DNA from 3 places in the Paenibacillus sp. FSL R5-0470 genome. Region 2 is predicted to be linked to each of the others. Evidence: riboswitches for the same ligand, from Rfam matches in the RefSeq annotation. Region 2 holds a riboswitch; each other region holds the start of a gene.

Region 1 (9,885 bases), 490 kb from region 2:
CATAAATCCATTGCCTGCTGCCCGTCCGATATCTCCATTCAGAAACTGAACATCAGAAAAGGTAAGCGGTGTGGATACGTCTCCTGAATGCTTGTTTTGCAGAGACTGTAGTAGCCCATGATCTCCAGTGCCGCACGCCGCTGGTGTAGCCGATGCCGCAGCATGTACAGAAGAAGCTGATGCACCCCAGCCTGAAACCATTATTAGCGTCGCCGAAAGGGCGGTTATTGTCGTTCTTTGAATCTTTTTCGTCCAGTTCATAGTGACACCTCCTATTGTATATATACCCTAGCTTTCAATCTCTACTCTTTTATACCTCCTGAAGCACGCATGATCCACCATTGAATAGTCACAAAATGGAAACAGTTTGTCATCTCCTATTTAAATCTCCTCCAGCAATAGTCCCTTTAACAGATCACCTAGTTATACAATGAATATCCTTCCAGTTCCTTTCCCATAATACAAGGAGAAGGGAGTCTGGTGTCATGTCACGTGAAACAACGAGTCCACCCAAACGAAAAAGCCGCTTCCGCCGTTTATTCCGGCTGCTGGTAGCCATGATTATATTGTTTCTACTGACCACGGGAGCTCTGCTCGGTTACCTATACCAAAAAGATCTCCCTCCCATTGGCGATGATGTGCGCTCCAAGCTACTCGACTCCAGGGGCAATATTCTTGCCACCTTTACCTCAGACGGGCGTAGCCGTGAACCGGTCAAATTAAGCCAAATTTCTCCCCTGCTCATTGAAGCCACACTAGCCGTCGAGGACCGTAAGTTTTACGAGCATTCCGGATTTGACATGAAGGGGATGGCTCGGGCCGTGCTCGTCAATCTGGAAGAGGGAAACCGAACGCAAGGGGCTAGCACGCTAACTCAGCAGCTCGCGAGAAATCTTTATCTATCACACGAGAAGACGTGGACGCGTAAAGCTAAAGAAGCCTTGTATACGATGCAGCTCGAGATGAAATACAGCAAAGATGAAATCTTGAACATGTATTTAAATAACATCTACTATGGCCATGGTGCCTATGGCATTGAAGCAGCCTCTCAAATGTATTTTGGTAAATCTGCAGCAGACTTAGACTTGGCAGAGAGTACCATGCTAGCTGGAATTCCAAAAGGACCAACCTATTATTCGCCGTACAATCATTTAGACAACGCTAAAAAACGCCAAAAAATCATTTTGACTGTCATGACCAATTTAGGAGAAATCACACAAGAAGAAGCAGGTCAGGCTGTTCAGGAAGACTTGAACTTAAAACCACAAGGCCAGAAGGATACCACTGTGGTTGCACCTTATTTCAGAGATTATATCCGCAATCTGGCCACAGAATCTCTTCACATCAACAGTGATGAGCTGGAACAAGGAGGACTAAATGTTTACACTACCCTTGACCCTGACATGCAGCATGCCGCAGAACAAGCAGTCGACAAAGAGATGGATCAAAAGAGTGATCTGGAGACCGCTCTTGTTTCCATCGATCCTCGCACTGGCTACATTAAAGCTATGGTCGGCGGAAAAAATTATCGTACCAACCAATACAACCATGCTCTAGCCACCACACGTCAGCCTGGCTCGTCCTTTAAGCCGATCATGTATTTAGCAGCACTCTCTTCTAAAGAGATGACTGGTCTTTCCGTTTTCAAAAGCCAGCCAACGATGTTCCATTATGATAACAATCGCAAAACCTACCAGCCTCGGAACTTCGGCGATAAGTATCTGGGCGAAATCAATATGCGACAAGCCATTGCAGCATCCGACAATATCTATGCTGTGAATACGATCATGAAGATCGGCGCAGATAAGGTGAGCGAGATGGCAGGCAAGATGGGCATTGATAGTCCGCTTCAAAGCGTGCCGTCACTGGCACTCGGTACCTCACCGATCAGTCCGCTAGAAATGGCTGCAGCATTCGCTGTTATTGGAAACAGTGGTCAAAAAATGCCCACCACAGCCATTCTAAAAATAACGGATTCTAATGGTATGGTGCTGTATGAAGCACCACAGCCAAAGGGTGAAGCCATTGTAGAGCCTTCTGCCGCCTATGTGTTGACCCGTTTAATGGAGGGGGTATTTGAGACTGGGGGGACAGGAAACCGCGTAGCTTCTATAATCAAACGTCCGGTAGCCGGCAAGACTGGAACTACGGATACAGACGGCTGGATGGTAGGCTTCACCCCCGAGCTGTCCACTGCAGTTTGGGTTGGATATGACAAGGGGCGCGACATCACAACTACCGATGGCCGACGGGCAGCTCCAATTTTCGCGGAGTTTACTGAAAAAGCGTTGGAAAATATCCCGCCTAAGATTTTTCCCATTCCAGATGGCGTAGTCAGTGTATACATCAATCCGCAATCCGGTAAGCTAGCTACAGCAGCCTGTCCCGAAAAAGAATTGGAGACTTTCATTAGTGGAACTGAGCCCACCGAATACTGTGATCAACATGGCAAAGCTCCCGCTGTCGATGATGTACAAAGCAAAGTAGATCCTGCTGAAGAAAGTCGTTCCCTGTGGAACAATATTAAACGCTGGTGGTTGAATTAACCTCTTCATTAATTGAAGAGGTTTTTCTTTTTTATTACTTATTTATTGTAGAATCCATAGGATGGCCAAACTCGATTTTCACTTCTCCCACAAAGGATGTAACCGCTTCATTAATTATATTCACCCCATTCTCTTAACTCACAATTACTGCTATAATAGTTAGTAGCAACCAAAATATAAAGATGTAAATGAGGGACATGGGATGAAGGATACAGGCATGATCCGGAGTTTAGACAGTCTTGGGAGAATTGTGGTTCCCGCAGAAATCCGTATGACTCGTAATATCGACATTGGTGATCCTATCGAATTTTTTATATTAAACGATAACACCATCATACTCAGGAAGTACACCTCGACAGAATGTACGTTTTGCAGAAGCCACGACCATGTCACCTACTATAAAGAGCAATTTATTTGCAGTAGCTGTCTAAAAGAAATTGCCGACCCTGAACGCATGTCTCAAGTGCCTGAGGCGCGCCAAGATTTTGCAGGCGAAGTGTCAGAACACAGCAGCACGATCCGGAAGACAAAGACAGAGGATATGTGCCAACGCCTGGAGCGGGCCATAGAAGAACATCCATATGCCAATCAGAAAGAGCTTGCTGAAATTCTTGGGATCAGTCAAGCCAGAGTAAGTCAACTCAAACGCAAACTTAATACGGCAGGCAGATCGTAAACTAATTCATTGTGTTCAATTCAAAAAGGCTTCGACTCTCCTATTTCAGGATGTCGAAGCCTTTTTTCTGTATCAGGTAACCTTGACCGGGTAATTCGTTCCTACTCGGTCAGTGCGGCCTTAAGCTCATCGGAGGACGCAGTCCACCATGCCTCATTATGAGAGATCAAGAGGGATTTGAGGGCAGCTTTTTCAACTGCGCCAAGCCCTCCCACATCGATTTTGCGTTTTAGAGCAGCATCCAACTTATTGACATGCTCGGCGAGAATTTTCCAACCGCGACGTGCTTCCGTATCGATCCACATTTCGCAGGCCGTTATTCCACCATAGAATTGACTATCCTGTGTACGGTCCACTGCTACCCATACTACCCAAACCTGTCTACCATTAGGTACATCTTCACGGTTCATGGAGAATTTAATCCCCTTTTCAACCTTACTCTTGGCATGCATGGCACCAATATCAATGACTGCTTCACCGCCATCAATAATGACAGGCGATACGTTATTGAGCTCTATAGAGCCTGCTCCAAAGCCTTTATGTTTACTTTTGGCATTCACAATATTTAAGGCAATCTGTTTCTTGCCCTCCGGTTGTATGTTGTCCACGAGTGCACACCCTTCCTCTTACGAATAATTTAATTTTAGCTAATAATGCGGCGATTGCAAACATATACATCCCGTAGATGCTTGTCACGGGAGGAATCACACTATGAAGTCACTGTCATTAAGGTACATCATCATCTTTGCGACCCTGGCCACCCTCGTGCTATTAGGAGGCATATGGGTCTATTCGGGGGATAACTCCACATCTTCTGTTACTAGCTTTGTTTCAAAAGAGGCCAAGTCCTCAAGCGGCACAGCTCCTGCAGCTGCACCACAACAGAAACTGCCTGAAAGCGCCCCCGTTCCAGCAGAAGAGGCATTAAGTCAACGAGTTGTCGAGTATCACATCGATGTTCAGCTTGTTCCTGATACAGAAACCTTAATCGCTTCTGAGACGGTAACCTGGACACACCCCGGTGTAAAACCGGTAAGTGATCTATATTTCCATATGTATCCAAATGCTTTTACTTCACCAGATACTACCTTTATGAAGGAGTCCGGAGGAACGCTCAGAGGTGACACCATGCCAGAGAATGGCTTCGGAAGTATGACTTTAACCGATTTGCGCACAACAGAAGGAACATCACTAATGCAAAGAGTGCAATTTGTACAACCCGATGATGGTAACGTCAACGATAAGACACTCCTAAAGGTACATCTCCCACAGCCGGTTAATGGTGGGGAAAGTGTCACGCTTAAACTCCAGTACGAGGTCCAGCTCCCCAAAATATTTGCCCGTATGGGCGCATCAGGCAATTTCGTGATGGCTGGGCAATGGTTCCCTAAACTTAGTGTATACGAGCCTATGGGCACACGTGGGGTTAAGGAGGAAGGCTGGGATTTGCATCAGTATCACGGCACCTCTGAGTTTTACAGCGATTTTGGCATCTTTAATGTAACGATTGCGGTTCCTTCCGACTACACGGTAGCTGCGACCGGATTTCCTGTGAGGAATGCCAAGCTAAAGCAAGATCAAAAAATATATCAGTTCTACGCTGACGATGTCCATGACTTTGCGTGGGCGGCATCCCCTGATTTTACAGTAGCCGAAGAAGCCTTCTCTACGCCAGAAGTGCCTGGTGTACGGATTAAGGTGTATCTCGATCCATTACACAAAGACTTAAAGGAACGATACCTTCAGGCCGCTAAGGCAGCTCTGACCTACTTCAGCAAATGGTATGGTCCTTATCCCTACTCGACTCTGTCTATTATCGTTCCGCCTAAGGAGGGGAATGGGGCTGGAGGAATGGAGTATCCAACACTCATTACAGCATTTGGAGCCACAGACTCTTCTCCTGACACCTCACTTGAAAGAACCGTCGTTCATGAAATTGGCCATCAATACTTTTACGGCATGGTAGCCAGCAATGAATTCGAAGAGGCTTGGCTAGATGAAAGCTTCACTTCTTATGCTGAAGACAGACTCATGGAGCAAGAATATGGCATCAAAACGAATCTCCCTCTTCAGTCCAGCTTGGTGACCAAATCAGAGCCGCTAAATTTAGAAACATGGAAATATGCCGGGGCAGAATCCTATAGCCGGAATGTGTATATTCGCGGAAAGCTAGTACTTAAGGATATTGAACGCCAAGTAGGCACTAAGGCAATGAACAGCATCATGTCCACTTACGCACGTAAATTCCGTTTCCAGCACCCCACTACGTCTGATTTTCAAAAAGTCGTTGAGAAGGTAACCAAAAAATCATGGCAGCCTTATTTCGAAGATTATATTTATGGTGGTGGTGCTCCTGATTTCTCAGTAGATACGATTACGATTAAAAAGAATGGCAACAGCGATGCTCAGAGCTATGAATCCATAGTAAAGATTACAAACAAAGGGAGCCATTACGTTGACGTTCCCATTAAATTCACATTCGCCGATGGCTCTGCTACAGAGCGGGTCTGGAGCGGTGAAGGAGCAGAGACTACCTTCCAATTGTTAAGCGATAAGCTTCTTCTCTCTGCTGAGGTTGATCCTGAGCATACCATTCTGTTAGAAAACAAGCATCTTAATAACTTCAGACTGGCGGAAATAGAGCCCAAAACGCTCTCCCGCTGGACATTAAGTGTAACTAAACTAGTTGAAACCGTGCTCGGAACTCTTGTCTGGTGAGGTGAATGATTGTGAGAACATCGATAACCCGCGGCTGGCAAAGCATGAAGGAGCAATTTTATATTCTGATTCTGCTCTTCATCTACCGACTGCTCTGGGGCTACTTTATGTACGGCTTCATCCGGTCTGCTATCGTTCCAATTCTACTGCGTTATCCAGATAAAGACGCTGGAGGCAGCGGAATGGGTAGACTACTCTATTATGTCGAAGGGCAGTTCAGCTTGAACACAGATCCTGCGATACGTACTTGGTTATGGATGTTCCTAGGGCTTGTTGTCTTACGACTGCTACTCTCCCCCTTCATAAGGGCAGGATTACTGCATGAACTCCATCAGGAGCGAAAAGGAGAGCGTGGCCTGTTCTTTTTTCCAGGTATGAAGCTTTATGGATTTCCAGTGTTTATCTTCAGTCTAATCGAATGGGTGCTGGCTCTACTTCCGTTATACTGGCTTGCTCCAAAAATGTACGGGCTATTCTTGTCCTCCTTTCTGAACTACTCTTTGTTACTTCATCTAGTTCCATACGTATTGGCATGGCTTATATACATCTTTATCGTGCGCCTGTTCCTTCTATATATGCAGTTTGGTTATACCAGCGGCACGGGGATGTTCTCCTCCTTATTCATTTGCTTGAAGTCGCTGATTCCGGCAATAGGAATTTCAATCATACTTGGTGCAGCAGGCCTGATCCTTTTGCTAGTGTGCGGACTAACGGGTATCTTCTGTCCTGGCCTACCAGCACTTCTTATTCGTCAACTTTCATCACTGCCCTCAACACTCTTCAAAATGTGGGGAATTTCAGCTCAATATCATCTATGGCAAAGTAAAGCATTTCCACAATAATTTGAAGCATTACAGAACATAATATAAGAGTCCCGGTTCCTGAATCAGGAGCTGGGACTCTTTCGCGTTATAGACAAATTATGAGGATTTGCAAAATCGTAAAGACTTTGTTACAATAAGTCCTGTTCCATTGGTAACAAGTTTGTAATCATTTGAAACGATTTCTACATAACTTCATGTATTTGTCGTAGTCATGTCGATAAGTCACTATCTGGTGCATAAAACGCCGAATTCCTTGCACCGGGAAGTGGGGGAACCATATTTTGGGTGAATTGATCTCGCTTTGCAGTGATCATAGGGGAACCTTCTACCGAATCCTTAAGCTAACCTCACAGGCATTGGAAGGGGTACAATTTTTTTGAAGAATTTAAGAAAAGCATGCGTCGCTGCGGCGCTAGGACTTGTGATGGCGTTCTCTATTGGTGGAGGAAGTGCCTTTGCAGATTCTAAGATGGACAGTGTTATTTCAAAGACAATTGGAGTTGCCTATAAAACCGGAGGCACTAGCACTGCCGGGTTTGACTGTTCTGGATTTACTACGTATGTATTCAAGAAGGTGGGTCTTTCTTTGCCCCGTACTTCAAAAGCTCAATATAATGTCGGAACTCCTGTAGCCAAAAGTAAATTACGTTCAGGTGACCTAGTTTTCTTTAACACATTGGGCAACGGCGTATCCCATGTCGGCATTTATGTTGGAAACGGAAAATTCGCACAATCATCATCTTCATATGGCGTGACCATCACTTCACTTAGCCAGTCCTACTGGGCCAATCGCTACGTTGGTGCTAAAAGAGTAATGAGTACTTCCTCATATCAAGCTATAGCCTACGATTAATACTTCCCCACAACTATAACCTCACAATTACATTATATAGACCTGGGTTTGATTATTGACTTAATCGAATCCAGGTTTTCTTTTGCCTTATTATATTCTTTACACCTCTTGAACGGACTTTAAACACTTTTATTTGATAAAAATTTCAATAAATATAAAAATTAGTTTAATATTATCGCTTACATATGCATTTTGACTTTAAAAAAACGAATTTTTCTGCATGATTATGTTAAAAACGATTGCCAAGCGGCACTCTGTTTGTTACAATAACTGCAGTAAGATTTTAGTAACATTTTTGTAATCATTAAGTTGTTATTTACAAAGGTTTTGTCATGTATTGATTACAAGCTATTCCTAATCAACAGTATCAGCCGAGTTTCCTAACTATTAGGAAAACGGGGGAACCAACTTTGGGTGAATTGACCTCCATTTTTAGAGGGGTCATAGGGGACCTTCAACCGAACCCTTAAGCTAACCTCGTAGGCATCCGGAAGGGGTATAAACTTTTGAAGAAGAAGCTAGCAGCAGCAGTACTTAGCTTTTCCATTATTTTCACCATCGGAGCAGGAAGCGCTTTCGCGGATTCCAAAATGGATAAAGTGATCGACAAGACCATCGGAACTAAGTACGTATCCGGCGGCATCTCCACAAATGGATTTGATTGCTCCGGATTTACAATGTATGTATTTGATAAAATTGGTATAAACCTACCACACCAATCAGGTTCCCAGTATCAAATGGGTACTGCTATCTCCCAAGATGATTTAAGATCTGGAGATCTTGTATTCTTCAATACAAGTGGTAAGGGTGTCTCCCATGTCGGTATTTATGTCGGTGAAGGCAAGTTTGCACACGCATCTTCCTCACGCGGTGTAACGATTAGCTCCCTGAGTGATAGCTACTACGTGAAACGCTACATCGGTGCTAAACGAATTATGAGCACGGATGCTTATCATTCTGTTGCTTCTGAGACAGAAGATAATGATGATGTTCAATAAGTAAATCGTACATAGGCTCTTTTCCAAGATGTTGATTCTTGGGGAAGAGCTTGTTTTTTGTCTTATTTAGTATTTACCCCTCTCAGAATTTGTAAAACAATAATCCTCATAAATTTCTGAGTCGACCATGCCTCTTTTTGTATATAATTAGTTACAAGCATAAACGCCTTCGATGTCCTTATAAGGACCATAAGTATTTTAAGCTACAAATATAAGACATTTAAAGTTCCCCCGTGAAAGGAGGTCCTTGACCTTATGATAAATCCCTCTGTTACTTTTCATGTAGCGCCTATGGAGACCAGTCACGCGGAAGAGGTTTGCAACTGGGATTACACTGCCCCTTATAATATTTACGGCTGGATGCCGTGGGAGCAAATGCAGGCTCTTGGAATCGAGTTCGGTGACCCGCAGCTACGGAATGAGCAATATGTCTCCATACTAAATGGGCAAGGGATTTTGTGTGGATTCGCGCAGTTGTTTCCAATGGAAGGTGTTGTTCGCTTGGGGATTGGTATGCGCCCTGATCTATGCGGTCAAGGTCTAGGGAAAATATTCATGGATGCAATCGTGCAAGCAGCCTTAATTCGTTATCCTGAGCGTGAGATTGATCTAGAGGTATTGACCTGGAACCAGCGGGCGATCCGAACTTACCAAAAGTGTGGATTTACGATTACCGATACGTATGAGCGCCTAACCCCCACAGGAAACAAACCTTTTTATTGCATGGTCTATGATAAATAATATTAAATTCCATATTTTTCAATGATTTGATGGCATTATCGTTCATTTTTTTGTCACAAACCCTATGATAACGCTTCACCTTGAGCTATAATGTAGGGAGCAGCTTACATAGAAGGGACGAACTGGGATGCAGAAATGGATCATGAGCGGTTTGTTTTTTGCCGCCTGTGCCTTTGCGGTAGTACTTATGTTTACACTTCCAGGTAAAGAAGAGGTAGCTGAACAGAATAAACCGACGATGCCGGAAGTTCAATTGGATGCGGCAAAGGCCGAAGCAACCGTGAAAGCCAGCTGTATCACCTGTCACGGCGATCAGCTTCAAGGTGGAGTTGGACCCAGTCTTCAAAATGAAGGCGGTCAGCATGATGCTGAAGAAATCTACAGTATCGTCACTAAAGGACGCGGTCAAATGCCTTCCTTTAAAGAAAAGCTAGCCCCTGAGGAGATTGCAAACGTCGCCCTCTGGCTCTCAGAGAAAAAGTAACAGTAACTACTACCTAAGCAACTAAAAACGCCCGTGCCAGAAGAT
Region 2 (9,885 bases):
GGATACTCTGCTGGTTAAGGTAGCGAGTTATGTGCCTTTCACCTCTCCATTGACCATGCTGCTCCGGATTGGTGTTGGTGAAGTAGCGATCTGGCAAGTTATTGTATCATTAGCCATCCTGCTTGTTACCACGTTCATCTTTGGATGGTTGGCTGCCAAGATCTATCGCACAGGCGTATTGATGTACGGCAAACGTCCAAGTATTAAAGAGATCAGAAAAGCGATGAAGGCTTACAAGATCTAAGTGGCTTCATATAAACTTTTAAGGAGTGGTAATCATGACTAAAAGTGAACAATACAATATGATGCTTTTAATGAGTTCGGTATCTCTGGCTACGGTTAGTAGAATGCTCCATTCAGATGGATCCGCTGTTATGGATTTCACTCAAGGTGTATTGACTGGTGTTGCCATGGTAGGGATGATTGCGGGATTGTGGATGTACGGTAAGGCGCGTAAGAGCAAAGCGTAATAATAGGGAAAGGAAGCCGCGGCAGATGCCGTGGCTTTTTTCTTTTTTTGTGTACGTATCGTAAAAGTTATTTGGAAGATAGTTGAGGGAGTTAGACAACGGATAGATTACCACTAGGCAGCAAATCCTCTTGAGCAGTCAGTTGCTCCCGCACACGCCTAAGCTGTGCTTTTAGTACAGGAAGACTCTTTTGCAGAATGATGCTTATTTGAGGTAAAGATAGCTTTAGGCCATACCACATCGTTTTTATAAGCTGTTCCTCCCAAGGCAATGCCTTGGCAGACAGAAGAGACCGGCGTGCGTAATAATCGGCGCATTGTCGGATACAAGAGCGGTAAGCTTCGATAGAGAATAGCTGGCTGTCGAAGCTTTTTTGACGGAATATTTTGTGAAGCTCTTTAAAAGTACGGATAGTAACCTTCTCGGCTTCTGCTGATTGTTGTAACAACATGGAACTGAGCATATAGATATCATTCGTACACTTTTGAACACACTCTGCAAATATAGTTCTACGGGATGATTCGGCAGGTAAGGGGTCAGGCATGATAAACACGATCCTTTCAGAATGGGTTATGGGATGAACCTATAATATAGAAAAGTAAGAAATGGATTTGTTGATAAGCTCGGCGGTATCAGGTTCTGGATAACTATGTTTTTGAAGCGCAACACTGGATGGTTTATAATATAGCCGCCCTCCTTTGGAATCTCTCCCACCAGCGACAGCTCTGTACAGACGACCTTGCTCAATGTGCCCTGCCAAGGATTTACCCTGCAGCTTGGCTTTTAAATCCTGTAAAGCACCTTGCACTAGCTCAAACTGAGTCTGATCCCACTCTGAACCATGGGTACGTACTTTATCTATCGCTTCCTCTAGCCGGCAATGGTATATCATTCTGAGAAAAGAACTCCATTTAATAAGATCGAAAGTTTTGGTATTGGCAGAGATAAGACATGCCCCCCAGCTGCTACCTCCTTTACAGGTAAGTTTCAGGATGCCATAACGGCTGCCTTGATCAGCCTCCATTCCATAATGAATAGGCTCAGGTGAATCAAAGACGAATACTTCTATGCGAGACAGTCTTCGCTGGTCCATGACAGTTTTTTCCTCCTTAGGTTTCCAAAAGCTTAAGATCTACATGGTGAATGTCATTAGCCTTCTCTATACAGGCGAGCATTTCAGCTTCATTCTCACAGACTGCGGCATGCTCTAGCCATAGTCTGAATTTCTGTTTGCGTATAACGGATAAATGTAAGGGAAAGGTGTTGCGGGATCTCATTACGTACCAACCGACTGCAACATCTTTCCACGGTTCCTTAAAAGCGGTGAGCCACGGAAAACGTTGGTGTGCTGACCAATCCTGCAGCTGTTGCTTTTCTCGGATACTTTTATATATTTCGTATATAATTGTTCGGTCCATACAGTATTCACAGGTAGATGGGCTGCTGAAATGGCGAAGTGATTCAATCTGCTTCTGACCAAAAGCATAGCCGACAATAGTTCTGTGATGATCCTCTTCGAACCACAACGCTCCAAAGCAAACATAATTTAGACTTATCGGCTCAAGTAGCCCTTGCTGAGTTCCCCAATAATAGTGTTTCATTTCTTTCACCCCGTCCAGCATGCTATCACCCTATAGATTCAGGTAACGCAAAAACCGCAGCAAGAGGAGGACCTCTGCTGCGGTTTTGGAATACAGGTATATACACACCTGTGCCAAAGCGTGGCGGATCAAGGGTCTCTCTCTTTACGCTTACGAGGTTAGCTGTCGGATTCGGACGGTGAGAGTCGCCCTACCTATATGAGACTTGGACAGTCTCCTTCGGATTCACCCCAAGTAGGCCATGTGACCTGATGGTTCCCCCGTTCCCTGCAAATACAGGAACTCAGCGTTGAATGTATTTCGTGAAATAGATTCAACCCGAATCATACTCTTTTCAAGGTGTTTCTGTAAAAACAGAAAGTGTTCTTTTGAGCGCGATTTAAACCAAATCCTGCCTACTACGACGGAAAAGGGAACCAAATAGGTATTTATTGCGAGTTATCGGGCTTCTTCCTCGCTTAATCTCGACTTCTTGTTTTCTTACCTATAAAGGCGTTTTTTTAAGATTTCTACATTTGTGGTGAATAAAATCACATGGTATGCCCGCTTTTCGCTAATGGATTAAAACTCGAGTAAACAAGAGATATAGAGAGATTGGATATCAAGTAAGCGCTATCCGATACGAAAATAGTTTTTAATTTGCATTATTTTGGCATCAATCAGGTTTTACAATTCTTCCTGCATAAGGGTATGATTACTCCTGTTTCAACAACAATCGAATATTTGATCCGCTTAATTTCCGTTAAGGAAAGCGGGGGAACCAACAATCGGCAGACGATGTGAGAGTCGGAAGCCGGTTATGGGGTGAATCCTGTAGAAGATGCGAGTGAGCTCGTATCTATACAGGTAGGGCGACTCTCACCGCCCGAATCCGACAGCTAACCTCGTAAGCGTATGGAGAGAGGATGAGTGCAATGTGACCGCTAGCGAGCCACAGAGGAGAATCCTTTGTGGCTTTTTGCTGTGCTTTTTTAAGCAAAGCATTTATGGAAAACCTCACGAAGAGGTCGTTATATTCATCATTAGCGGTAGCTTTTCTTTCAAGATCAGGGTGATCAAGCTCTGATCTTACAAGCAAAGCATTTGAGGAGAATAAGAGATGACAGATCAGAATGAATATGTACTGGTATGTGCGCCAACGAAGGCAGGCGAACATTTTATTAAGCTTCTAAAATTCAGAGGCATTAAGATGGCCGGATTGACCAACAACTTGCCTGAGAAGGCCCTACTCGAAGAGATGGGGATTGAACAAGTCGTTCTAGTTGATACCCGCCATCAGAATACTTGGTTTCGCCCGCCGTTCCCGGTAGGACGGGTATATCTGTTCGAGAGCAGCTTTACGTTATGCTGCCGCTACATTCAGATGTGCCGCACCTGGACGACACAGCCGATTTTTGTAATCACAAGCTCAATAAATCCTAGATTGGTCTATAAAAGACTTGGTGCAAGTTATGTAATCTATTCTCATAGTGGTGATGCTGATTTTCTAATCGATAAATCACCTCATCAAGGATAAAAGAAGGAGTGCGGGAGATATGATGGATCTGTATATGGTGGCTTCGTTAGCTGTAATTTACGGGTTGTTTTATGGATTTATGCGCTGGTGCGCAGGTGTAGTTGAGGATACAGGGAGGGATAAGTTGTGATTCTAGTAATCGCTGTTACCCTACTGTTGTTTGTATATCTGGTTTACGCATTGATTCATCCGGAGAAATTTTAAGGAGGGGCATTCATGGGCATTTTGCAAATAGTTGCTGTAATCGTAATTCTTATCTTGCTGGTTAAGCCGATGGGCACGTATTTATATTATGTATTTTCTAATGAACCGAACCGTACGGATCGATGGTTTGGAGGCATGGAAAAAGGGATTTATAAGCTGATCGGCCTGAAAAAACGGGACGGAATGTCTTGGAAGAAGTATGCGCTCAGCTTTGTGTTAACAAATATCGTATTGGTTACTTTCAGTTACATTGTTCTTAGATTGCAGCGGGGATTGCCGTTAAACCCGAATGGAATTACGGATATGGAACAGACGCTTTCATTCAATACAGTGATCAGCTTTATGACCAATACGAACCTGCAGCATTATAGCGGGGAGACGGGGCTTTCGTATTTTTCACAAATGGCTGTCATCACGATGATGATGTTCACATCTGCAGCGAGCGGATTTTCTGTTGCGGTTGCCTTTGTCAGAGGAATCACGGGACGGAAATCAGTCGGGAACTTCTTCGAGGATTTCGTCAAAGCGCATATTCGTGTGTTCATTCCGCTAGCTTTGTTAGTTTCATTGGTGCTGGTAGGACTACATGTGCCACAAACGCTCAAGCCATCACTTGAAGTCACTACACTAGAGGGCCAAACACAACAAATTGCTATCGGTCCAGTAGCTTCTTTGGAATCGATCAAACATCTGGGCACGAATGGTGGCGGCTTCTTCGGGGCCAATTCATCGCATCCTTTTGAGAACCCTAATCCACTTACGAACGTGCTAGAGATTCTCTCTATGTGGATGCTGCCAGCTTCGCTCCCTTATATGTACGGATTGTTTGCCAAGAACAAACGTCAGGGCTGGGTAATTTTTACCGCAATGATGACCTTGTTTGTTCTGCTGTTAAGCCTAAACTTCTATGCTGAATCGAAAGGCAATCCGGCGATCAATGCACTAGGAATTGAATCTTCACAAGGTAGTATGGAAGGTAAAGAGGTGCGCTTCGGCATACCGCAGTCTTCCTTGTTTACTTCAGTAACAACCGCAGCTACGACAGGTAGTGTTAACAATATGCATGATACGCTGACGCCGCTGGGAGGTATTACGCCTCTTGCACTGATGATGCTCAACAATGTCTTCGGTGGTAAAGGTGTTGGACTGATCAATATGCTGATGTATGCGATTCTGGGTGTCTTCCTGTGCGGTCTCATGGTCGGCAGGACACCGGAGTTCCTCGGACGGAAAATAGAGGCCAAGGAGATGAAGCTGATTGCCATAGCGATCCTTGTGCATCCGTTCATTATCCTTGTGCCAACCGCAGCTGCGTTCCTGACCGATTTGGGGCAAGGGGCGATTACGAACACTGGATTCCATGGACTCAGCCAAGTGTTATATGAATATGTCTCTTCTGCCGCGAACAATGGTTCAGGATTTGAAGGGCTTGCAGACAATACAACTTTTTGGAATGTCACAACCGGGATTGTCATGCTGCTAGGTCGTTATGTCTCTATCATTGCAATGCTGGCGGTAGCAGGTTCTCTGCTTAAGAAGAAGCCGGTTCCTGAGACGATTGGCACGTTCCGCACAGACAATGGACTGTTTACGGGAATTCTGATTGGTACAGTAGTGATTATCGGTGCGTTGACGTTCCTGCCGGTCATTGTACTCGGCCCCATTGCAGAATATCTAACCTTACGGTAGGAAGAGGGAGAATAAGATGAGTACTGTAAAAAGAAAAAAGCTGCTGACGGGACCCATACTCCTTAGCGCTGTAAAGGATAGTTTTATAAAGCTTAACCCAGTAACGCTAATCAAAAATCCCGTCATGTTCGTGGTAGAGGTCGGTACGATCATTGTCCTCCTCATGGTGCTGGCTCCTGGATATTTTAATGCAGAGCAATCGATAGGCTTCAATATCACAGTGTTGTTCATTCTGCTGTTTACAGTGCTGTTTGCGAACTTCGCTGAAGCACTGGCAGAAGGCCGGGGGAAAGCCCAAGCCGATTCGCTCAAGAAAACAAAACAAGATATCACAGCTAACAAACTGGTTGGAGGAGCGGTGAAGACAGTCTCTTCCTCCGAGTTGCGTAAAGGAGATATCGTCATTGTCAGTCAGGGAGAACTCATCCCTGGTGACGGTGAGGTGATTGAAGGGCTGGCTTCCGTAGATGAATCAGCGATTACAGGTGAATCTGCACCTGTAATCAAGGAGGCTGGTGGGGACTTTGGCTCCGTTACAGGCGGTACACGGGTCGTCAGTGATGAGATTAAAGTCAGAATTACAAGTGATCCTGGTGAGTCGTTTCTAGATCGAATGATCTCTCTTGTTGAAGGGGCGAAACGTCAGAAGACACCTAACGAAATTGCGCTAAATACGCTTTTGATCAGTCTGACGCTGATTTTCTTGATTGTAGTAGTGACCTTGCGGCCGATTGCAACTTATCTAGGTGTTGATCTTGATATTCCGGTTATGATCGCCTTGTTGGTCTGTCTGATTCCGACAACAATCGGGGGGCTACTCTCCGCAATCGGAATAGCGGGTATGGACCGGGTGACCCAGTTTAATGTACTCGCCATGTCGGGTAAGGCAGTTGAGGCTGCCGGCGATATTAATACGATGATCCTAGATAAGACCGGTACGATTACCTTCGGGAACCGGATGGCGAGTGAATTTGTTCCTGTCGGAAATGAAACGGAAGCTGAGCTTACAGCGTGGGCGGCCATCAGTTCCCTAAAGGATGAGACGCCTGAGGGACGTTCTGTAATTGAGCTGGCCAAGAAGCTGGAACGCAGCTATGACAGCAAGCTTGCTGAAGGTGGCGAAATCGTAGAGTTTAAGGCCGAAACACGGATGAGTGGTATTGACCTGCAAGATGGACGCTGCGTACGCAAAGGTGCGGTAGACTCCGTGAAGAAATGGGTACAGTCGAAAGGCGGTGTCATTCCCGCGAACCTCGACAGTAATTCTGATGCCATCGCCCGGATGGGGGGGACCCCGTTAGCGGTTGCGGTAGACAATCGGATCTATGGACTTATTTACTTGAAGGATACCGTAAAGCCAGGCATGAAAGAGCGGTTTGATGAGCTGCGGAAAATGGGGATTAAGACCATCATGTGTACGGGTGACAATCCGCTGACCGCAGCTACGATTGCCCGTGAAGCGGGGGTAGATGATTTCATCGCGGAAAGTACACCTGAGGATAAAATAGCAGTCATTCGCCGCGAACAGAACGAGGGTAAGCTGGTTGCGATGACTGGGGATGGTACAAATGATGCCCCTGCCCTTGCACAAGCTGATGTGGGCTTAGCCATGAATAGCGGCACTACAGCTGCTAAGGAAGCAGCAAATATGGTCGATTTGGACTCTGACCCTTCGAAGATTATTGAGGTCGTGGCGATTGGTAAACAGCTGCTGATGACGCGGGGTGCGTTAACAACCTTTAGTATCGCGAATGATATCGCGAAGTATTTCGCCATTATTCCGGCGATGTTCATGCTCGCTATTCCTGAAATGGAAGCCCTGAATGTAATGGGACTAGGCTCGCCAAGCTCGGCTATAATATCCGCCTTAATATTTAATGCGATTATTATTCCGCTGCTCATCCCACTGGCTATGAAGGGTGTGTCGTATAAAGCTATGAGCTCTACGAAGCTGCTTGGACGCAATATATTTATCTATGGGCTAGGCGGAGTGGTAGTTCCTTTTGCGGGCATCAAGCTCATTGATATGATCGTAAGTGTATGGATTTAACGACGTGTTGACTAATCATTGAAAGGGTGAGAGCATCGTGAATAACGGAAACTCCATGGAGGACACTGAAGAGCAGTTATCATCATCGAAAGGTGCTTATTTCTTTATTATTGTGCGACTAAGTTTAGTATTTATTGTTCTCTGCGGAGTGATCTATCCTCTGACAACTACAGCGCTTGCCCAGGTTCTAATGCCGTCGCAAGCGAACGGCAGCTTGCTTAAGAATGATGCTGGAGTAGTTGTAGGCTCGGAACTCATTGGGCAGAACTTTACGAACCCAGGACTATTTCATGGTCGTGTGTCTAGTATTGAGTATAAAGCAGAAGCCTCAGGGTCCAATAACTACGCTCCATCCAATCCGGATATGCTGCAGCGGACAAAGGATTTCATTACGCAGTGGAAGCTCGATAATCCGGATGTGCCCGTGAACAAATTGCCAGTTGATTTGGTCACCAACTCGGGTTCGGGGCTTGATCCGCATATCACACCAGCTTCAGCAATGGTGCAGATTCCTCGGATTAGCAATTTAACCGGTATTCCTGCATCGCAGCTGGAAGAGCTCGTAAATAAGCATACCGAGGGTCGTGACTTAGGGTTGTTTGGTGAAGAACGGGTCAATGTGTTGAAGCTGAACATGGATCTACTGAAACTAGTGAACAAATAAATATAGTAAATATCCCTGCCAGATTACTAGAATCGGGCAGGGATATCTTGCTTTCTAAAATATAAGAAAGTATAAGTTTCACATTATACTTTCTTATATTTCTACGAGAAACGGCTGTCGTCTTTGAAGGACGACAATGTCATTTCTTCTTGGAACAGAAGGGTACATGCATGATCGGGGTTATTAAGGAGTGGTCTTGATGGGAACATACCGGAGGAAGACGCCGGAGGAGTTGCTGCTCTCTATCTATGAGCTGCATCGGGGACGTCTGAAGATCTATATCGGTCCGGTCAGTGGGTCGGGCAAAACGTATCAGATGCTGCGTGAGGGCCAGGCACTAAAAGCGCAGGGAATCGATGTTGTGATCTGTGCGGTTTCGACGAATCAGAGTCCAGAAACTAAGGATCAGCTGGGCGATTTGGAACGGATACCAAGTATTCATTGGTTTCAGAAAGATATAGAGAAGAAGGATCTTGATGTAGAAGCTATTGTGGCACGTAATCCAGAAGTTGTGCTAACCGATGGCTTGGCCCACCAGAATCGCGAGGGTGCGGAGAGATCTGGAAGACTGGACGATATCAAATACTTATTGAGCAATGGGATTAGTGTCATCACAACTGTAAATGTATACGAACTAGAAGGTGCTGCGGATCTGGCACGGAAATGGACCGGGATTGAGGTAGAGCATTCTCTTCCCGCCGAGGTGCTTACCCTTGCCGATGATATCGTTCTAATTGATGTGACCCCTGAAAAAATACTTCAGCGCTTGTCCGATGGCCATTTAGGTAAACGCCAGCAGAGATCGCTTTTTAATAAGGGTAATTTAAGCAAGCTGCGGGAGCTGGCACTTCGAATGGTCGCTGAGGATGTTAATGACTCGCTGGAGAAACACCGGGAAGAACAAGGGCTGCAGGGAGCTTCGGGGATCGCAGAAAAGGTGTTGGTATCTGCGCAGTATTATTGGAATGGCTCGATCCACATCCGACGTGGACAGCAGATTGCCAAGCGGTTAAATGGGGATCTGTCAGTGGTGTCATTCTGGAAGCAGGGTCTCACCCTTTCTAAGGAAGCAGCTACCTTTAAGCGTTCCCTCTGGAAGCTGACCGAGAAGATTGGTGCCTCTATGGAGGAGATCACCTTTCGCTCGAAGCGGGAGATCCCACATCTGTTGGTAAAATACGCGATCGAACATAATATTACCCGGATCGTTATGGGACATTCCAAGCAGACCGCTTGGCAGGAATTATGGAAAGGCTCAATCGCTAATTCGTTACTGAAGCAAATCCGAGGTGTGGATGTGTTCTTCGTGGCGGATCGCGCAGACCGTGAGGGAGAACGTGTACTTCCAACCCGGCAGACTCGTAATGAACGGAAAGCGGATGCCTATCACAGGTTAAGCAGTCAGGAAGTAAAGGATAAAATCGACGCGATTCGCGGAGGAACCTTTAAGGTATACATTGGGGCTGCTCCCGGTGTGGGCAAGACTTACAAGATGCTGCGTGAAGGGAACGATCTCTTGAAGAGAGGGATCGATGTCGTGATAGGGCTCCTGGAGACACATGGCCGCAAAGAAACCCTTGAACAAATCGGCGATTTGGAGACCCTTCCGCGTCTACGTATGGAGTACCGCGGGACTATCCTTGAGGAGATGGATACGGCAGCAATTATTAAGCGTAATCCAGAAGTCGTGC
Region 3 (9,885 bases), 1.6 Mb from region 2:
ACTAATTGCTGGTGGAGCAACAGGTGCGACTGGTCCGCAAGGACCTCAAGGGGCGCAGGGTCCTCAGGGTCCTCAAGGTCTTCAAGGTCTTCAAGGTCTTCAAGGTCCTCAAGGTCCTCAAGGTCCTCAAGGTCCTCAAGGTCCTCAAGGAGAATATGGTGTTGGCGGGACAGGCGCGACGGGTGCGACTGGGGCGCAAGGTATACAGGGACCTCCAGGTCCTGGAGCAGGGGCAACTGGAGCGACAGGCGCGACAGGTACTGCCGGGCTGGCTGGCGCAACGGGCGCTACAGGTACAGCTGGAATTGCTGGGCCGACGGGTGCGACAGGTACTGCCGGGCTGGCTGGAGCTACGGGGGTTACGGGTACTGCCGGACTTGCTGGACCGACAGGCGCTACAGGTACTGCTGGAATTGCTGGACCGACAGGCGCTACAGGTACAGCTGGAATCGCTGGACCGACAGGCGCTACAGGTACAGCTGGAATCGCTGGACCGACAGGCGCTACAGGTACTGCGGGGCTGGCTGGCGCGACGGGTGCGACAGGTACTGCTGGAATTGCTGGGCCGACGGGTGCGACAGGTACTGCCGGGCTTGTTGGAGCTACGGGGGTTACGGGTACTGCCGGACTTGCTGGACCGACGGGGGCTACGGGTACTGCCGGGCTTGCTGGACCGACGGGGGCTACCGGAGTTACAGGAGTTACTGGGGCAACCGGTGATGGCGCAATCATTCCACTGGCATCTGGTGGACCAATTATTATGACCACGGTTTTAGGTGGTTTGGTGGGAACAACAAGCCTTATAGGCTTCGGAAGTTCAGCCACAGGCATTTCTCTTGTTGGTGGAAATATAGATTTGACAGGTACTGTTCTTGGACCTCTTATCAACTTTGCAATGTCCGTTCCTCGTTCAGGAGTGATAACATCTATTGCTGCATACTTCAGTAATACCATTGCTTTATCGCTTCTTGGTACTACGATAAATGTAACAGCGCAATTGTACCAATCGGCCACACCAAATAACACATTTACTCCTATTCCAGGTGCAATAGTACCACTTCCATCTATCACTGGTACTATTAATTTAGGAACTTTTGTCAGCGGAATTACGAATGGTATCAATTTTGCTGTAACACCGCAGACACGTCTTCTTATGGTATTCTCAGCCACTGCTACAGGTCTTACCCTTGTAAATACAGTCACTGGTTATGCAAGCGCAGGCTTTACTATTGTATAATCACTAACACAAACAAAAGCATCTGCCCTCCCCACTAAAGGAGTAACAGATGCTTTTGTTATAATATTCGATTAAAATTTCTTAATCTTTCGATCCGGAGAGACGATATTGAGCAAACTTAGCTATCCCTGGCAATCCACTCACAACAAATACTCTTTCAGCTTACCGATAACCTCATCGATCTCCGCTTTAGTCGTATACCGTCCCACACTAAAACGAACCGCTCCCTGCCCAATACTTGCTGAGACATTCATTGCCTTTAGAACAGGTGAAATCAATGTTTCTCCAGAATGACAAGCTGAGCCTGTTGAGGCAGCCACATCTTCCAGCGAAGCAATCACTTCGTGACCCACCGCTCCAAGAAAACTAACGTTAAGCGTGTTGGGCAATCGCTTATGCCTATGACCATTCAGGTGAATTCTGTCGCCAAATGCCTTCTGCAATCTATCGTAGAAATAATCCGCTACTTCTTTCACACGCTCTCTGGATGCAGAGTCCGAAGCAAGCTCACAGGCTTTTCCTAATCCAATAATATAAGGGGTGTTTTCCGTTCCGGCACGTCTCCCCTGCTCATGCCCTGCTCCGTGAATTAATGGCTCGATGTGAATGCCCTCTCGGATGTACAATGCTCCAATCCCTTTTGGCGCATATAATTTATGGCCTGCCAGCGTTAGAAAATCCACCCCTAACTCAGCCACATCAAGCTCTACTTTTCCAGCGGACTGCGAAGCATCGGTATGTACAAGGACACCCCGTTCATGGCAGACCTCAGCTATTTCTTTGATCGGCTGAATCGTGCCCGTTTCGTTATTAGAGTGCATAATGGAGACTAGTATAGTTTGGTCTGTAAGCTGATTTTTCACATCATCTACCTGCACCGTTCCATACGCGTCAACAGGTACATAAGTAATCGTGTAGCCCAACTGCTCCAGATACTGACACGGTTTAATTACCGCAGGATGCTCCACAGCAGACACAATAATGTGATTGCCTTTATGTCGATACGTTTGGGCGACGCCCTTGATAACGGTATTATTCGACTCGCTGCCCCCGCTTGTAAAAAGCACCTCACCCGGCGTACAATTCAGGAAATTAGCCACCTGTGTTCTTGCTCGCTCGATTCCGACTTTAGCTTTTTGTCCCAAAGAATGACTGCTTGAAGGATTGCCAAAATGACCATAAAGATAAGGAATCATAACCTCTGCTACTTCCTTATCTACAGGTGTTGTAGCGTTATAGTCTAAATAGATCATTTGTTAAGCCGAGCCTCCTCTAAACCCCTCATACTTTACGATACCTAAAGCTTATACCTTCTGATTACTCAAAAAAGAGATTACCGCAGCCTCAGCTTCATCCAAATTGTTCACCTTAAAGGTAACTCTCTCAATGCCTTCATACTGAGTAGACGTATAATCGTATTTAGGATCATAGTAGTATTCTAACAGCAGCGCAACAGCCTCTCCGAACATATCAGCTTGCAAGCAACGCTCGATTTCCGCCGCAATGGGGATATGAATTCGTGATTTGATACTTCGAAATGCTGAAATGCACTGTTCTTTATATTCTTCTGGTCGATAATCCTCAAGGATTTGCTGCACTCTGGCTTGTAGTGGCATCTCAATCCAAATTTGTGTTCCAATCTCTTTCTGCTCGGCCATGAATGGGGGCATTACGACCTTCCCAATCTTTTTGCTCTCCGCTTCAAACAGTACATAAGGAGCATCCCCAAGCTTAATTAATTCCTCCATAAGAAGACTATCGAACGTTTTTTGATTGTTTGCATGAAGTCCGATCTCGCCAAAGATAGAACCGCGGTGACCTGCCATTCCTTCCAAATCCAAAACAGGATAGCTCTGTGCCTTCAGGCGGTGCAGCAGGTTTGTTTTACCTGTACCCGTATTTCCATGAATGACATAAGGCTTCGCCTTGAATTCATAGGACTCCAGTTCATCGAGTACCCATTTACGGTAAGCTTTATAGCCGCCAATCAATCGGTAAGCGTGAATATCCATTAAAGAAAGTACGGTCGCAGTTGTACGGCTGCGCATACCTCCCCTCCAGCAGAATACAGCCTTGTCCCCTTGAATCGCAGCAAATTCTTTGACAAAGGAAGGTAGCTTCGCAGCAGCAATCTCCAAACCGCGTTCTTTCGCAGCCTGCACACTTGTCTGTTTATACAATGTACCTACTTCAGCCCGTTCCTCATCATCAAAAAAGGGAATATTCAAGCTATCCGGCAGCGTTGCATCTTTATATTCAGAAGGAGATCGAACGTCGATAACGGTGATCTGCTTCTTATTCTTTAACACTCTTAGTTCTTCCAATGTAATATCCTGAAACAATGCGCTCTCTCCTCTGGTGGCTAACTTCTTAGGTCGCCTCTAAGCTGAACTCCAGCGTTATTGCGCAGCTATAACTGCAATCTGACCCGGATGCTCTTCCGTTACCTCTCCGATCAATGCTGCTTCTACACCTGCATCTACTAACTCTTTTAGCAAATCCTCACTTTGTTCAGGAGCAACAGAGATCAGCAATCCACCGGAAGTCACAGCATCACACAGAATATAGCGGCTTAATTGGTCCATCTCTTCCGGATAAAGAATACTGCCCTCCAAATGGGCAAAGTTATTCTTAGTGCCGCCTGGAACAAAGCCCTGCTCCGCGAGCTCTCTTACTCTTGGCAGCATCGGTACATCGCCTTGACGAATAATCAGTCCGTGATTGCTCCCTTTTGCCATTTCCGAGGCATGTCCAAGCAACCCGAATCCGGTAACATCTGTACAAGCATGTACATCATAGGGCTCCATGATTTCAGCCGCTTTTTTATTCAATGTAGACATGACTGTCGTAAGGCGTGTAGTTTCTTCTGGGGATAGCTGATCCTTTTTAATAGAAGTCGTTAAGATGCCCACACCGATAGGTTTAGTCAAAATCAGCTTGTCTCCTGCCTGCGCACCTGCATTCGTTCTTACTTTGTCCGGATGCACAAGGCCCGTAACGGCCAATCCAAATTTAGGCTCTTTATCGTCGATGGAATGTCCGCCCACAAGCGTTGCTCCTGCTTCCTGCACTTTATCTGCTGCACCGCGCAAAATGTCACCGAGAATGCTTTTGTCCAAAACAGAAATAGGGAAGGCCACAATATTAAGCACTGTAAGCGGCTTGCCGCCCATAGCATAAATATCACTTAACGCATTAGCTGCTGCAATTTGCCCAAAGGAATAAGGGTCGTCCACGATCGGCGTGAAAAAATCAACAGTTTGCACTAACGCTAGATCATCACTTAATCGATATACCCCAGCGTCATCACTGGTATCCAGACCTACAAGTAGATCCGGATTAGGAACGGTTGGTGGTAGACTGCGAATAACCTGCATGAGATCGGCGGGACCGATTTTGCAGCCGCAGCCCCCTTTTGAAGATAATGAGGTCAATTTTATGGTTTCGGCTTGAGACATCATGACTCAGCTCCTTTAGATAGTTAATATCGAATATCTTTAATCTTACATCAGTAGACAGCATTGTACAAAATACAGACATACAGAAGAACGCCCCGTAGCCAGTACATACTCCCCGGCTATGGGACGCCTCTCATTTCTCACTTACCACTAAGATCAACTAATCTGCTGAGTTTCCTGCTGTTTCTCCAAAAACCGCTGAAGTATAGCATTAAATTTCTCCGGCTGACACAGATTACTAGGATCTAATGCGTTAGGGATGATCACTAACTGAGCATGTGGCAGCTGAGACACCATATCCTTCATACAATTAACTCCAAATTCACTAAAGTCACCTACAATACATAAGGCGGGACGCTTAAAAGACTTTAAGCATCTAGTGTAATCCACATGGCTCGTAGCCAGCCTTTGCCGATACAATTCCCGTGGACGTTTATCGAGAAGTCCTCTTCTAATCTCGTTATAAGCCAGATTCCAGCGTTCCCGGTACATCATACGAATCGAAGGAAGTACAAGCTCACTTGGAGCGTAATACATTAACCAGCTACAATAAGCAGCCATAAGCTGGATTTTACCGATTATCGTTGACGCCTGACTTCTACAAAAGCTATCCGCGACAACAATCGCTTTTACTCGCTCTGGATATTGTTTCGCAATATGTTGAACGACAAGCCCCCCATAGGCACTCCCAACAAAAACAGCCTCACGAATACCCAAATCATTTAATAGCATTATTATATCTAGACATTGGGTTTCAATAATCTCGTTTGGGGCCTGCAGTAATTCACCTGATTTGCCATTCCCCCGTAAATCACACAGAATCACTTTATATTTATCAGAAAAATACTCTAATTGTGGCTTGAACATACTATGTGTTAATCCATGTCCATGGATAAACACAACCGGAGCCCCTGTTCCATTGATTTCGTAATAGAGCGAAGTTCCATTCAGTTTAGCAATAGGCAAAGTTAACACCTCTTTCATAGATAGGTTCTACAACTATATCTGCTTTTTAACGCAGCAAAAAACCACAGAGGGATTCTCTGTGGCTATTCATCATCAAATACGCCATTCATCCTCTCTCCATACGCTTACGAGGTTAGCTGTCGGATTCGGGCAGTGAGAGTTGCCCTACCTGCATGGATGCATTTATGCATCTGGAACAGGATTCACCCCATAACTAGTACCGATTGTTACACTGGTTCCCAGTTGTTGGTTCCCCCGCTTTCCTTAACGGAAATTAAGCGGACTTCTTATGTAATTGTCAGTTATGTGATGAATCATACTCCGTGTAAGGTTTCTTGTAAAGTTGAGCCGTGGGCAAAATAATGTTGAAAGCCATGCTTTTCATTTCATATTGAGCATACACTTCGTTTTCTCTTTCTTTTGCTCTTGTTTACTCAATATATCTAAAAAAAGCCGAGCGGCCATCAGAGATCAATCCCTGAACTACTCGGCTTCGTTATACAATCATATGGCTACAACAGATCGGCGTTTTTCAATGCATGCTCCCAGCTCGGAAAAAAGAACAGCGCACTTCTCATAAGATCAGGATCGCTTTGCTTCACTTGTTTTTTGCTGATCGAGCTTCCATCGGTTTGAAGCTTTTTGATACGACTTAACACTTCATCAGCCTCCAAAGGAATTTCCATTGAAACACTCCTTTCTCAGTGACCTGGTTTCCAATCATTTTCTCCATAATATGCAAATTTATTCTTCATTTCGGTTTATACGAATTAAACCAGCTGATAGACCGGTTGTTCAGCAATAAAATAAGTAGGAATCATTGGGTATTTCTGTGCCAGAACTTCAGCTAAATATTTCATTCCTGGAGCTTCACTTTCCGCATGTCCTAACATAATCAGTGCTTTTGATCTGCCTTGGTGGACAGCATCCCTCACATATTCTGGAGTTTCCCATTCGGGGCCCTCGCCAGCAATAATTAAATCAAGATTATGCTGATTAAAAAGAGGAATAGCCATCGTCCCACCTCCTCTGTAACCTACTAATATCCCCACATGTCTGCATATCTGGGATACGTCTCCGGCAGCACGTAAATAGGAGATGCCTAGCTTTCTTTTTATATACTGTGCCGCTTCACTTACCGTCATAGCTGGAATCGATAGGATTGTAGCAGTCGATTGCTGCTCAACCACATAGGCTGACCATTCAAGCTCTCGTAGCAAGCCCACCATGATCCCGTCTGGTTGATGCCTATGCCAATAATCATGATAACGAAAAATAGCCAGTTCAGAACGCTCGATTAAACTCAGTTTCGCAAGATAAATAGGGTCATCCTCTAACCACTCACTCGTCTCATGATGACTGTAAAACACACCTTCATGTGTGATCAACAAATTGGCGTTCATAGCAACCGCTCGCTCCACAACATATTGCGTAGCGCAAAATGCCGTAACCATCCCTGTAATCACCATTTCCGGATTTCCCGGCTTAAGAGTATCCACAGTCCCATCTATCTGTTCCATGGCTCCTATTAAATCTTCCAGAATCCTTCTAATTGTCACGCTCACTTTAATCCGCCCTCTGAGATCTATTCTACTAATCTATCAACGTATAAATAACCCACCCTTAATCGATATAAGGACGGGTTCACAGTTCATTATTTGAGCAGCTTGCCCACTCTATGATTTCGTGGCAGAGGTGATAATTTGATGGAAAGCTGGCTTCGGCTTATGCCCTTCATCGAATAGGAACGGCCAGTTCTTCCGCCCACGAACAGGGAAATCATCCAGCCAGGTATAGTCATCCGCTGCTCCCCAGAACGTAACCGAACTAATCACGTCCCGGTATTCTCTCAGCAGTGCGAACATCGCTTCATATCGATCTGCTTGAAGCTCGAGCAGCTCAGCAGGTACTGTCTTTAAGTCCATTCGTTTGTCATCGAAACGGAACATGGATACATCCAGCTCTGTCAGTTGGAGCTGAAGTCCTAACGATGCATATTTTTCGATCGCTGCACGAATTTCATCCAGACTAGGATCGTATAAATTCCAGTGTGCCTGCAATCCGACGCCATGGATCGGCACGCCTTGTTCCAATAGCGACTTCACCAGTTTATAGATTTTGTCACGCTTTAATGGATGGGATTCGTTATAGTCATTGTAGAATAATAATGCCTTAGGGTCAGCTTCATTGGCGAATTCAAACGCTTTGGCGATAAAATCCGGGCCAACAATGTCGAGCCACTTCGAATGGCGAAGAAGCTCTTCTCCTTCATCGGCTATAACTTCATTGACAACATCCCAAGCATAAATATCATCCTTATAACGTCCTACAACGGTCTGAATATGTGATTTGACTCGTGCAAGCAGAATCTCTTTGCTTACAGGTCCTCCGCCCTTATCCTCAAACAGCCAGTCCGTTGTCTGGTTGTGCCAAATCAAGGTATGTCCGCGCATCGCCATATGATGTTCCCTGGCGAAGGCAACCAGCTGGTCTGCTGCCCTAAAGTTATAAGTGTCCTCAAGTGGATGCAGACTTTCAAATTTCATCTCGTTCTCAGCGGTAATACTGTTGAAATGATAAGCAAGCAAATGCTCCTGTGATTGGATAGTTAATGGGTTGACGGCTGCGCCAATCTTGAAATCCTCTGCGAACACTGTCTTTAGTGCAGGCTCTGTAAAATCACTAGCTTGTCTCAACAAGTTCCCTCCTAACAAACGCTATTCATTATGACCGATAATCGAACCAATCAAAGTGGGCAGGTACCTCAGCTACTTTACCATGACCTGTCGCATATAAACCGATAAGAACACCTGTAAATCCATTTCCTTTTACGGCCTGTGGGGATAATGGGTATGCTGCCGCTGTAGATAGCTTATTCCATTGCTGCCCATCCAAGGAGAACAATAAGGTGTATTCGGTAAGCTCCGCCTGTATTTTCAGATAAATTCGCTCAGCTGTAATTGGTACTTCTGCTTCTACACGGGTTATTCCATCAATAGTTAATTGTGCTGCAATGACTCTGTGGCCAACTTTTTGCACCAAGCCAACCTCATAATGTGCATTCTCGTCCAATCTAGCACAGAGTCCAGCCTCTTCACCGTCCACGGTAGGGTTAAAATCTAGTAATGTACTCCATTCAGCTGAAGTATGCTGCTGTCTTCTGCCTATAAAGGCTACCTGACCCACTTCATTAAGGTCTTTCGATTGCCCTCGAAGAGCTAGAAAACCCGGACGTTGGCTTAGTGACCAGCTTCCCTCTGCCGGATTCCGCAGAAAGGATAATTCCAACGGCAATACAGGGTCATCAAAATCATATCTTCCGCTAGTCTCAGGTTTTGGCGAATGACCCGGTACACGCGGAACCTTCATCTCCAGCCCGACAGTGTCCTCATTATTATCAATCATCGGCCATCCGTCTTCATTCCACGTTACAGGGGCAAGAAAGGTCTCTCTTCCTAGCACTGTATACTTGGAATCTACTAGACGTACTCCAAGGAATACGGCCCACCAATCCCCGTTACGATCTTCGATCAGATCAGCATGTCCTAGATACTGAATGGGACTATCAGTCCCGCGATGGGTCAATATCGGTTGCTCTAATCTTTCAAAAGGACCGTAAGGGGAGGAAGAACGACCGATAATTTCTCGGTGTTCCTTTGCCGTGCCGCCTGAAGCAGACATGATATAATACATTCCATTAATTTTGTACAAATGTGGTCCTTCCGTCCAAGGTCCACCATCCCCAGTCCAGATGACAACAGGTTCTGTTAATGCTGCTCCTGTAGCAATGTCTATCTCATATTGAATAGCGTGGGAATCATAATCTGCTCCCTGCTGGGTGGTTACATATACCTTTCCATCCTCATCAAACATTAGGGAAGGGTCAATTCCTCCATAAGGAATACTAATCGGGTCTGACCACGGACCCGCTGGGTCCGTAGCCGTAACATAGAAATTCCCCTTCCCGTGTATTTCGGTCGTTATCATGTAAAACGTTCCTTCATGATACCGGATGGTTGGAGCAAATATACCTCCAGAGCTTTTGCTCTTACGTGTATCTAGCTGACTTACACGATCTAATACATGACCAATTTGTGTCCAGTGAATCAAGTCCTGGCTGTGAAAGATAGGCACCCCAGGAAAATATTCGAAGGAGCTACACACCAAGTAGAAATCATCCCCTGCTCGAGTGATGCTAGGATCTGGATAAAAACCTGGAAGTAT

The links. Region 2 has a riboswitch for cyclic di-AMP ahead of MKY99_RS02705 (hypothetical protein). Riboswitches for the same ligand answer to the same signal wherever they lie in the genome.
Region 1: it holds a riboswitch for cyclic di-AMP, as region 2 does, so the genes downstream of both, MKY99_RS00545 (C40 family peptidase) here and MKY99_RS02705 (hypothetical protein) in region 2, are expected to answer to the same signal.
Region 3: it holds a riboswitch for cyclic di-AMP, as region 2 does, so the genes downstream of both, MKY99_RS25870 (alpha/beta hydrolase) here and MKY99_RS02705 (hypothetical protein) in region 2, are expected to answer to the same signal.

Annotation. Positions count from the first base shown of each region.
Region 1 is NZ_CP150238.1:112,600-122,484, reverse strand. Features, by position in the region: gene MKY99_RS00575 (hypothetical protein) at 1-261, opposite strand, end outside; gene MKY99_RS00570 (PBP1A family penicillin-binding protein) at 486-2,546, shown strand; gene MKY99_RS00565 (AbrB/MazE/SpoVT family DNA-binding domain-containing protein) at 2,749-3,222, shown strand; gene MKY99_RS00560 (YwhD family protein) at 3,324-3,830, opposite strand; gene MKY99_RS00555 (M1 family metallopeptidase) at 3,934-5,940, shown strand; gene MKY99_RS00550 (hypothetical protein) at 5,952-6,782, shown strand; cyclic di-AMP (ydaO/yuaA leader) riboswitch at 6,997-7,135, shown strand; gene MKY99_RS00545 (C40 family peptidase) at 7,189-7,617, shown strand; cyclic di-AMP (ydaO/yuaA leader) riboswitch at 7,977-8,118, shown strand; gene MKY99_RS00540 (C40 family peptidase) at 8,124-8,615, shown strand; gene MKY99_RS00535 (GNAT family N-acetyltransferase) at 8,871-9,356, shown strand; gene MKY99_RS00530 (cytochrome c) at 9,484-9,840, shown strand.
Region 2 is NZ_CP150238.1:603,099-612,983, forward strand. Features, by position in the region: gene MKY99_RS02680 (ABC transporter permease) at 1-244, shown strand, start outside; gene MKY99_RS02685 (hypothetical protein) at 279-470, shown strand; gene MKY99_RS02690 (hypothetical protein) at 562-921, opposite strand; gene MKY99_RS02695 (hypothetical protein) at 1,054-1,563, opposite strand; gene MKY99_RS02700 (hypothetical protein) at 1,580-2,071, opposite strand; cyclic di-AMP (ydaO/yuaA leader) riboswitch at 2,205-2,370, opposite strand; cyclic di-AMP (ydaO/yuaA leader) riboswitch at 2,791-2,980, shown strand; gene MKY99_RS02705 (hypothetical protein) at 3,171-3,587, shown strand; gene kdpA (potassium-transporting ATPase subunit KdpA) at 3,804-5,480, shown strand; gene kdpB (potassium-transporting ATPase subunit KdpB) at 5,497-7,530, shown strand; gene kdpC (potassium-transporting ATPase subunit KdpC) at 7,586-8,194, shown strand; gene MKY99_RS02725 (histidine kinase) at 8,394-9,885, shown strand, end outside.
Region 3 is NZ_CP150238.1:5,864,975-5,874,859, forward strand. Features, by position in the region: gene MKY99_RS25850 (exosporium glycoprotein BclB-related protein) at 1-1,237, shown strand, start outside; gene MKY99_RS25855 (cysteine desulfurase family protein) at 1,378-2,490, opposite strand; gene mnmH (tRNA 2-selenouridine(34) synthase MnmH) at 2,542-3,579, opposite strand; gene selD (selenide, water dikinase SelD) at 3,637-4,695, opposite strand; gene MKY99_RS25870 (alpha/beta hydrolase) at 4,852-5,661, opposite strand; cyclic di-AMP (ydaO/yuaA leader) riboswitch at 5,768-5,952, opposite strand; gene MKY99_RS25875 (hypothetical protein) at 6,174-6,347, opposite strand; gene MKY99_RS25880 (Nif3-like dinuclear metal center hexameric protein) at 6,432-7,226, opposite strand; gene MKY99_RS25885 (endo-1,4-beta-xylanase) at 7,338-8,357, opposite strand; gene MKY99_RS25890 (glycoside hydrolase family 43 protein) at 8,386-9,885, opposite strand, start outside.